4 regions of the Tessaracoccus palaemonis genome follow, and region 4 is predicted to be linked to each of the others. Evidence: riboswitches for the same ligand, from Rfam matches in the RefSeq annotation. Region 4 holds a riboswitch; each other region holds the start of a gene.
The links. A riboswitch is a leader RNA that binds a small molecule or an ion and turns the genes downstream of it on or off. The one in region 4 is predicted to bind cobalamin.
Positions count from the first base shown of each region.

Region 1 (2,192 bases), 440 kb from region 4:
TCGGCTGGGTCGAGTCCCACCACGGCACCTATCAGGGCGGCGCGATCGGCGACGACGGCGCGCAGACGCCGCCGCTGATCGGCATCGCGCTGGACGGCACATCCACCCTCACCGTCCGTGACACGGACGAGGGCAGGCTGGACGCAGACACCGTCTGGGACCGCGCCGTCGGCCCGATGCAGTTCATCCCCTCGACCTGGGCCGACCACGGCTCCGACGGCAACGGCGACGGCGTCGCGGACCCGCAGAACATCGACGACGCCGCACTGTCGGCAGGGCGCTACCTGTGCGCCGGCGGCGTCGACCTGACCAACCCGTCCGACTGGATGGGGGCGGTGGCCTCCTACAATCCCAGCGTCTCCTACAACAACCTGGTGGCCGCCGCGACCGACGGCTACCGGGTGTCCGCCGCGTCCTGATGCCAGAATCGAGCCCCGCCATGCGCCTGCGTCCCCTGTTCGCCGCCCTGCTCCTCTGCCTCGTCCTCCTGCCGACGCGCGCCGCTGCGGATGGGACCGCCACGACCATCGACGAGTGCCTCGCGGCGGGCGACGTGTGGCTGCTGGTCATCGACGACGCCGACACGACGCGGGCGAACCAGTGCGTCGGCACCCCCGAGTCCGGCGAGGCGGCGCTGGCCGCCGGCGGGATGGCCATCGGCTACGGCAAGGGAATCCTCATCTGCACCCTCGACGGTTACCCGGACCGGTGCCCGTCCGCCTCCTCCGGCGACTACTGGACCTACTTCCACGCCGACGCCAGCGGCGGCTGGGACTACTCGGACAGCGGGGCGCAGGGCTACCGGCCACCGGCCGGCTCCGTCGAGGGCTGGTGCTACACCGGCGGCGACGCGAGGCGGTGCGAGCTGCCCTCCCTCGACGAGGTCCGGCAGCTGCCCGTCACCGCCAACGCCGCCGTCGCGCTCCCTTCCGGCACCCCCTGGGCCCTGATCGGCACCGCGGCCGGCCTCGCGGCGGTAGTGGTCGTCCTGGTGCTGCTCGCCCGCCGCCGCAGCTCCGGCCCCTCCGGCGCCCTCGGCGGCCGCTGACGAGGAAAAATGCACCGCGCGTTTCGGCACAGCGCATGTCCGGCGCACTAGGCTGACGGATGCCCGCTGACCGCGGGCGCGGCCCGAGAGGGAAGTCCGGTGCGAATCCGGCGCTGACCCGCAACCGTGAGGCGAGAGCCGAGCCGGGAACCTGCGGAGGCCGGACACTGAACTGTTGCGTCGAGGAATGCGCGGCGTCCGGTCCCACCGGATTCGTTCCTCGCGTGGCGCGAAGGAGCTCCGAATGACCCGACGACTCGTGGTCGCGCTGCTGGGCGCGCTCGCCATGACCCTCTCCCTGCTCACGGCGCCGCAGGCCGCCCACGCCGACGGCGAGTCCAACGCAGTCGGCGAGTGCCTGTCCTCCGACCAGGTCTGGCTGCTGATCGTCGACGAGGACGGCACCGTCATCGCCAACGAGTGCGTCGGCACCCCGGCCACCGGCATCGCGGCCATCGAGACCGCCGGGGTGGCCATCGGCTACGACGCCAGCAACTTCGTCTGCACGCTCGGCGGCCACCCGTCCGAGTGCCCGGCCTCCTTCAACGGCCAGTACTGGAACTACTGGCAGGGGGCCGCGGGCGCCGAGTACGCCTACGCCCAGGCCGGCCCTGCAGAGACCGTCCCGGCCGGCGGCACCATCGAGGCCTGGTGCTACAACAAGGCCGACGAGGAGAGCTGCACTCCCCCGACGCTGAAGATCGTCCAGGACGGCACCGAGGTCGCACCCGCGGCCGGGGCAACCGCCCAGGACCTGCCCGTCACCGGAGCCGAGGCCACGCAGGGCAAGGAGGCCGAGGAAGAGACCCCCGAGGACTCGGGCACGATGGGCTGGATCGTCGTGGGCATCGCGGTGGTCGCCGTCGGCGCCGGGCTGATCGCCTGGCAGGTCGGGCGTCGGAAGAAGACCGGCCCGCTCGGCGGCCGCTGAGCCGTATGCCCCGCCTGCTGCCCCGGGTCGCCCCCGCAGAGGCCGCCCCTCCCGTCGCCGACGAGCGGCGGGAGGGGCGCTTCGTGCACCCGTGGGCCTGGTGGGGCTGGGCGCTGAGCGCCAGCGCGGCCGTCAGCCTGACGACCAACCCGCTGGTCATCGCCTGCCTCGCCGCCGCAGTCGTCGTGGTGGTGCTGCGCCGCCGCCCCGACA
Region 1 is NZ_CP079216.1:849,100-851,291, reverse strand. Features, by position in the region: gene KDB89_RS03750 (lytic transglycosylase domain-containing protein) at 1-419, shown strand, start outside; gene KDB89_RS03745 (hypothetical protein) at 440-1,048, shown strand; cobalamin riboswitch at 1,095-1,221, shown strand; gene KDB89_RS03740 (hypothetical protein) at 1,293-1,979, shown strand; gene KDB89_RS03735 (CbiQ family ECF transporter T component) at 1,985-2,192, shown strand, end outside.
Region 1: another riboswitch for cobalamin. It lies ahead of KDB89_RS03740 (hypothetical protein); the one in region 4 lies ahead of cobI (precorrin-2 C(20)-methyltransferase).

Region 2 (2,192 bases), 470 kb from region 4:
GGGCGTACGGCTGCAGGATCACGACCGGGTCCCAGTCGCGGGCGATCACGTCGTCGACGAGCGCGACCACCTCCTCCAGCGTGGCGGACGGGAGGTTCGTGTTGCGGTCGGGATCGAAAAGGAGCGTGTGGTGCCCGCTGGCGGAGATGCTCGGCTTGACGACGTACGCCTCGGCGTCCGGGAAGTGGTCCCGCAGCTGCCCGACGAGCCTGTCGGCAGGCGCCCGCCGGTCGATCCGGAACTCGGGGATCCGCTGGATGCCCAGCCTGTCGAGCCACTCGAACTGCACGGCCTTGTCGATGTTGTCGCGCACCATCTGCGTCGGGTTCAGCACCGCGCAGCCGGCCTCGTCGAGCCGGTCGAGCCAGCCGAGGAAGTCCGGGATCCGGCTCTGGTAACCCCAGGTGGACCTGAGGATCACCGCGTCGCAGTCCCATGCCTGTGCCGGGTCGTCCCACGCGGCCAGCGTCGCGTCGGCCCCGGCCCGGTGCAGCGACGCGAGCAGCAGGTTGTCGTCCGGGTTGACGCCGAGGTAGGGCTCCGCGGTGGCCACCTGCACACTCACCATCGATCCTCCTGGTTGTCGTTTCGGATAAGTAAACGTACCCCGCCAGCCACTTCGCCCTCAGCGCGGGTTAGGCTCTCTCCGCAAGGCTGGCGGTGCCCCAAAAGGGCACCTGGAACTCCGGTGAGAATCCGGGACTGACGCGCAGCGGTATAGGTGACGACTCCGGTTTGGATGCCACTGGGAGAGATCCTGGGAAGGCACCGGAGAAGGATGACCCTGAGCCCGAAAACAGTCGGCCTTGTGGGTTGACGGGTCCCGCGACACGGACTTCGGATCGACGCCTGCACCGGCTGGTGGCAGGAGCCGTCGGTCGCGCCTTCGTAGCGCCCGCTCCCGCGCGTCAGGAACCACACCTCGACGCCGACTCCCGGCGTGGCTCCTGAAAGGCACTCAACCATGAAACGAGCTTCCACGCTCGCCCGGGCACTCACCGCGCTGGCGGCAGCCGCCAGCCTCGCGCTCGCCGCCTGCGGCTCCGGCAGCAGCGACTCCACCGCGGACGCCACCGCCGCGGACAAGACCCTCAACTTCGTGACGGTCTACCCCGCCAACACCACCGACGCCCACCAGGTGCAGGCCTCATTCATCCTCAACTCCGGTGCCGTCGAGACCCTCGTCGGCTTCGACCCCGACACCCTCGAGCTCTACCCCTGGCTGGCGGAGAGCTGGGACACCGACGACGCGCAGCACTGGACCTTCCATCTCCGGGAGGGCGTCGAGTTCCACAACGGCGAGCCGATGACTGCCGAGAAGGTCATGGCCAGCCTGCAGGACAGCATCGACGTCAACCCCGGCGTCGCGGCCGCGCTCACCATCGATTCGATGGAGGTGGTCGATGAGCACACGCTGAGCATCACCACCGCCGACGTGTACCCCGCCCTCATCTCGAACCTGGTGCACTTCAACGCCGTCATCACCGACGTCGACGCCGAGGGCGACCTGCCGGTCGGCACGGGCGCCTTCAAGTTCGACAGCTTCGACATCGCCGGCGAGGCCGTGCTGAGCCGCAACGACAGCTACTGGGACGGCACCGCAAAGCTCGACAAGGTCGTCATGACCGCCAACGAGGACTCCAACGCCCGCGTCATGGCCCTGCAGTCCGGAGACGCCGACATCATCTACCGCCCCGGCCTCGAGAGCCTCCCCACGCTGGAGGCCGACGAGTCGCTGACCGTGGACACCGTGTCCGGCACCCGGGTCTACCACCTCCTCTACAACTACTCCGGCGCCAACGCCGACCTGTGGAACAACGAGGAGTTCAGGCGCGGCATCGACGCGCTGGTCGACCGCCAGTCGATCGTCGACACCGTGATGGGCGGCCAGGCCACCGTCGCCTACAACGTCTTCCCCGGCGACTGGCCCTTCTCCCCCGAGACCACCGAGCACGAGTTCGGCGTCGAGGCTGCTCTGCAGCACTTCGAGGCCGCCGGCCTCGACGTCGCCGACGGCAAGGTCACCCGTGACGGCCAGCCCCTCTCACTGAAGATGGCCACGTACGTGGCGCGCGCCGAACTCCCGCAGATCGCGCAGATCGTGCAGGACCAGGCCCGCCAGGTCGGCATCGACATGGAGATCTACGTCGCCGAGAACATCGACGAGTACCTGCCCCAGGGCGACTGGGACC
Region 2 is NZ_CP079216.1:825,805-827,996, reverse strand. Features, by position in the region: gene KDB89_RS03650 (ATP-grasp domain-containing protein) at 1-565, opposite strand, end outside; cobalamin riboswitch at 638-820, shown strand; gene KDB89_RS03645 (ABC transporter substrate-binding protein) at 965-2,192, shown strand, end outside.
Region 2: another riboswitch for cobalamin. It lies ahead of KDB89_RS03645 (ABC transporter substrate-binding protein); the one in region 4 lies ahead of cobI (precorrin-2 C(20)-methyltransferase).

Region 3 (2,192 bases), 420 kb from region 4:
TAGGTGGGGCCGACCTGCTCCAGGCCTGCGACCATCTCCTCCATCGTGTCGTGGTGCTGGCGGGCGGAGGCCAGCGCCATGATGCCGTCGGCCAGCAGGCCGGCGTCGCCGGTCGTGTAGGTGCCGTCGGCCCACTGCTGGGCGATCCAGTCGGCAGCCTTGGTGATGGAGGCCTGGTCGGAGATGACCTCGTCGGCACGGGCGGGGGCCGCGACGAGGACGGAACCGAAGAGAACCGCCACCGCCGTGAGCAGTGGCAGGAACAATCGTCTGATGAAAGACATGGGGCGAAACCTCTCAGTCACGAGGCTGCGCGTGCAGGCGGCGCGAGAGGAGCGCTGGCCCATCCGCAGTCCGCGACGGATGTAGTACTTGGCGGAAACGTCGGGACAGGTGGTCCGGCTCGGACGCCTCGACGTCCTCACGGTTGCGGGTCAGCGCCGGATTCACACCGGCTTTCCCTCTCCTGACTACGCACAACATAACACCCGCTTCCCCTTGCCGGAGCCGATCCACGCAAACTGCGCGGCGGAAACTGGGGGATGCGCAACAGCGGACGGCTCTGTTAGGTTGCGTGTGAGCAACCGCTCTGGGTGCGCCCCAGGGGAAGCCGGTGTGAATCCGGCACTGACCCGCAGCCGTGACGCCAACTGGCGAAGTCGGAATGCCTGGCCGCATTCTCTTCACCTTTTTCGTTGTCGCGGATCCGCAACGGGCAGGCAGCCGCCTCCGTGCATACCGCGGGAGAGGCACTGTCAACCATGTTGGACACACACCGGGCCGCAGGTTCCCGGCACAGATCGAGGACGATCTGGTCAATGCTGGCCGCGGTGGCGCTGCTCCTGGGCATCGCCCCCGCCTATTCCTGGGCCGCCGACGACGTCAGCGTCTACGTCACGGTCGAGGGCTACAACCTTGGGCAGGGCTACTTCGTCGAGCCCGTCAAGGTCACCGTCGCCGACGGCGCCACGGCCGCAGAGGCCACCCTCGATGCCCTGGAGGCGGCGGACATCGACGCGGAATACGGCGGCACGGCCACCGACTCCGGCTTCTACCTCCAGACGATCGGCGTCGACGACTCCTTCACCCCGACGGTCCCCTCCTACATCACCGAGCAGGACGGCTTCGAGCTCGGCGCCTCCAACGGCGACGGCTCCCTGGGGGCGTTCGACTTCAACGGCATGTCCGGCTGGATGTACACCGTCGACAACACCACCGCCGACGTCGGCGCCGGGGCCTTCACCGTCACCGACGGGCAGGTCATCCGCTGGCAGTTCACGCTGTACGGCTACGGCTGCGACCTGGGGCTGGCAGACGCCTGCTGGGGCTCTCCGCCCTACTTCGACCAGGTCGACAAGACCGAGCTGATCCGCACGATCGTCGACGCTCCCTCGTCGACGGCCACCGCCGCCGAGCGCACCGCCGCCCGCACCGTCGCCGTCAACCCGACGGCCACGCAGGCACAGGTCACCGACTCGATCACGGCGCTCACCACCGTCCCGGCGTCGAACTTCGGGCTGACCGCCCCCAGTGACGCCACCGTCACCCTGCTGAGGCAGAACAAGAACTACGCCCAGACCGTTATCGACGAGGCCTACGCCACGGACAACGGCGACGGCACCACCACGCACCGCTTCCAGGTGCCGACGACCAACGGCACGGTCACCTACCGGGTCACCCAGCCCGGAAGAATCACCCAGGCCAACTGGATCAAGAACCTCAACGACGTCAACATCACCTTCCCCGACGGCGACCCGTCCGACACGGGAAGCACCGGGACCTACGGCACCATCGACGACGCCGCCGTCCTGCTGAACGTCAACGGCGACAATGACCTGCAGCTCGGCGTCGGGGACACGTTCCCGCTGGCCAGCTTCCGCGCACCCTGGCAGATCGTCAGCGACGTGGTCAGCAACTACATGATCGAACCTGACTACCACTACACCGTGGTCTCCGGCGAGGACGTCGTCTCCATCGAGCCCGACCCGACCTACCCCGGCTGGGCCACCCTCACGGCCGAGAAGGCCGGCGAGGCGATCGTCGAGGTCACCTACGACGCGATCGACGCGGGTAGCGCGCGCTACGGCGCGTCCAAGCGCAGCGGCGTCGTCGCCGTCACCGTCGGCGCACCCGCCGACGACTCGCTGGCGATCACCATCCCGCGGGCCTCGTCCACCGACCCGTGGGACAGC
Region 3 is NZ_CP079216.1:868,008-870,199, reverse strand. Features, by position in the region: gene KDB89_RS03840 (hypothetical protein) at 1-284, opposite strand, end outside; cobalamin riboswitch at 371-504, opposite strand; cobalamin riboswitch at 547-690, shown strand; gene KDB89_RS03835 (DUF4430 domain-containing protein) at 831-2,192, shown strand, end outside.
Region 3: another riboswitch for cobalamin. It lies ahead of KDB89_RS03835 (DUF4430 domain-containing protein); the one in region 4 lies ahead of cobI (precorrin-2 C(20)-methyltransferase).

Region 4 (2,192 bases):
CTCCTGACCGTCCCGCCTCGCGGGGACGATCACCGTGCTGAAATACCCGACCTTCCGGTCGGCCTCGAGCCTGTCGAGGCCGAACAGCTCCTGCTGCTCCAGGCCGACGTTGATGCCGACGACGGCGTCGCGGCCGCGCTCCCTGAGCTGGCCCGCGACCTCGGGCATCCGCCGTCCGCCCTTGTAGGCGACGACGGTGTCGACGGTGTCGAGGACCCGCCCGAGCACGTCGAGCCCGGCGGTGACGGGCACCAGCGCCAGGGTCTCGGTGCCCTCGACCAGGGGGGTGCGGGACTCGGCGGCCAGCGCCTGCATGGCGGTGATGCCCGGCACGACCTCGATGGCGAGGTCCTCGACGCGGTCGGCGACGTAGGCGGCCAGGTACGAGAAGGTCGAGTAGACGCTGGGATCGCCGACGGTGGCGAAGGCGACGGTGCGGGCGCCACGCGCGTACGCGGCGAGCGCGGCGTCGGCGGAGGTCTGCCAGGCCTCGCGGCGACGGTCGGTGACGCCGCTGCGGTCGGCCATGCTGAACGGCACGCGGACGACCGCGTGCGCGACCTCCGGAGCCGCCGAGACGACGATCTGCTCCGCGCGGCCGGGGCCGTCTCCCGAGACCTCAGTAGCGGGCACCAGGATGGCGTCGGCGGCGCACAGCGCCGAGATGGCCTTGACGGTGATGAGGTCCGGGTCGCCCGGGCCGACGCCGATGCCGATGAGGCGCGGGCGCATGTGCGTGAGCGGCATGTGTGCCAGCCTTCCTGGGTCTCTCGCCCTCAGTGATGGCGCATGCGGGCGAGTGCCTGACTCCCGCGCTCGCGCGCGGTCACAGTGGCGGGACCGTCCCGGACTCACACCGGGTTCCTCGGCACCTCATGCTGGTGTTGGGGCCAGTCTGGCACTGGCCCGCGGGTCACGCCCAGCCGGGGTCTCTCAACGGGCGAGCCCGAGCAGGGCGTCGACGTCGATCCGCGCCTCGATGGCGTCCGCGGTCGTGTCGATCATCGTCTCGCGCAGCCCGGCGAAGCCCACCCCGGCCTCCCGGGGGGTCCAGTCGCGGCCCGCCTCACGGGCGGCGGCGACGAGCCAGGCGCGGCGGAAGTCGTCGCACTCGAAGGCCCCGTGCCACATGGTCCCCCAGACGGTGCCCCCGTGCACCCCGCCGAGGAAGTCCTCGTGGCCGGGGTCGATCACGGGCCGCCCGTGGTGGATGGTGTAGCCGTCCACGGGGATGCCCCGCCAGGAGCCGGACGGCGTGCCGAGCACCTTGTCGGCGTGGAAGACGACGTCGACGGGCAGCGCGCCGAGGCCGTCGGCGATCCCGTCGCCCTCGACGGGGTCGTCGATGGTCCGGGCGAGCATCTGGAACCCGCCGCAGATCCCGAGCACCGGCCGGCCGGCCGCGACCCGGGCCGCGATGACGTCGGCGATGCCGGTCGACCGCAGCCAGGCCAGGTCGCCCAGCGTGGAGCGGGAGCCGGGCAGCACCACGATGTCGGCTCTCTCGACCTCGCGCGGGTCGACGGTGACGACCACGTCGACGCCCGGCTCCTGGGCCAGCGCGTCGACGTCGGTGGCGTTGGAGATGCGCGGCAGCCGGACTGCGGCGACGGTCAGGTCGTCCGGGGTCGTGGCCGCGGCGTCGTGGCGCCAGCGGCCGACCTCGAGGGCGTCCTCCCCGTCGATCCAGACCCCCTCCAGCCAGGGCAGGGTGCCGAAGTCCGCCAGGCCGGTGCGCCGGCTGATCTCCTCGAGGCCGGGCGCGAGGATGGACTCGTCCCCGCGGAACTTGTTGATGATGTAGCCGGCGAGCAGCGCGCGGTCAGCGTCGTCGAGGAGGCCCCAGGTGCCGAAGATGGAGGCGAGCACCCCCCCGCGGTCGATGTCGCCGATGAGCGCGACGGGCAGGTCGAACTGCCGGGCCAGGCCCATGTTCGTGTAGTCCCCGACCCTGAGATTGATCTCCGCCGGCGACCCGGCGCCCTCGCAGATGACGAGCTCATGCTCGCGGGCCAGCTCCTCGTAGGCGGCAAACGCGGCCTCGGCCAGGTGGCGGCGGCCGGTGGTGTACTCGCCGGCCTCGAGCATCCCGTGCGGCTGGCCGCGGAGCACGACGAAGGACCTCCGGTCGGTGCCCGGCTTCAGCAGCACCGGGTTGAGGATCGAGGTGGGCATGACGCCGGCGGCCAGCG
Region 4 is NZ_CP079216.1:1,292,632-1,294,823, reverse strand. Features, by position in the region: gene cobI (precorrin-2 C(20)-methyltransferase) at 1-747, opposite strand, end outside; cobalamin riboswitch at 778-910, opposite strand; gene KDB89_RS05810 (cobyric acid synthase) at 934-2,192, opposite strand, start outside.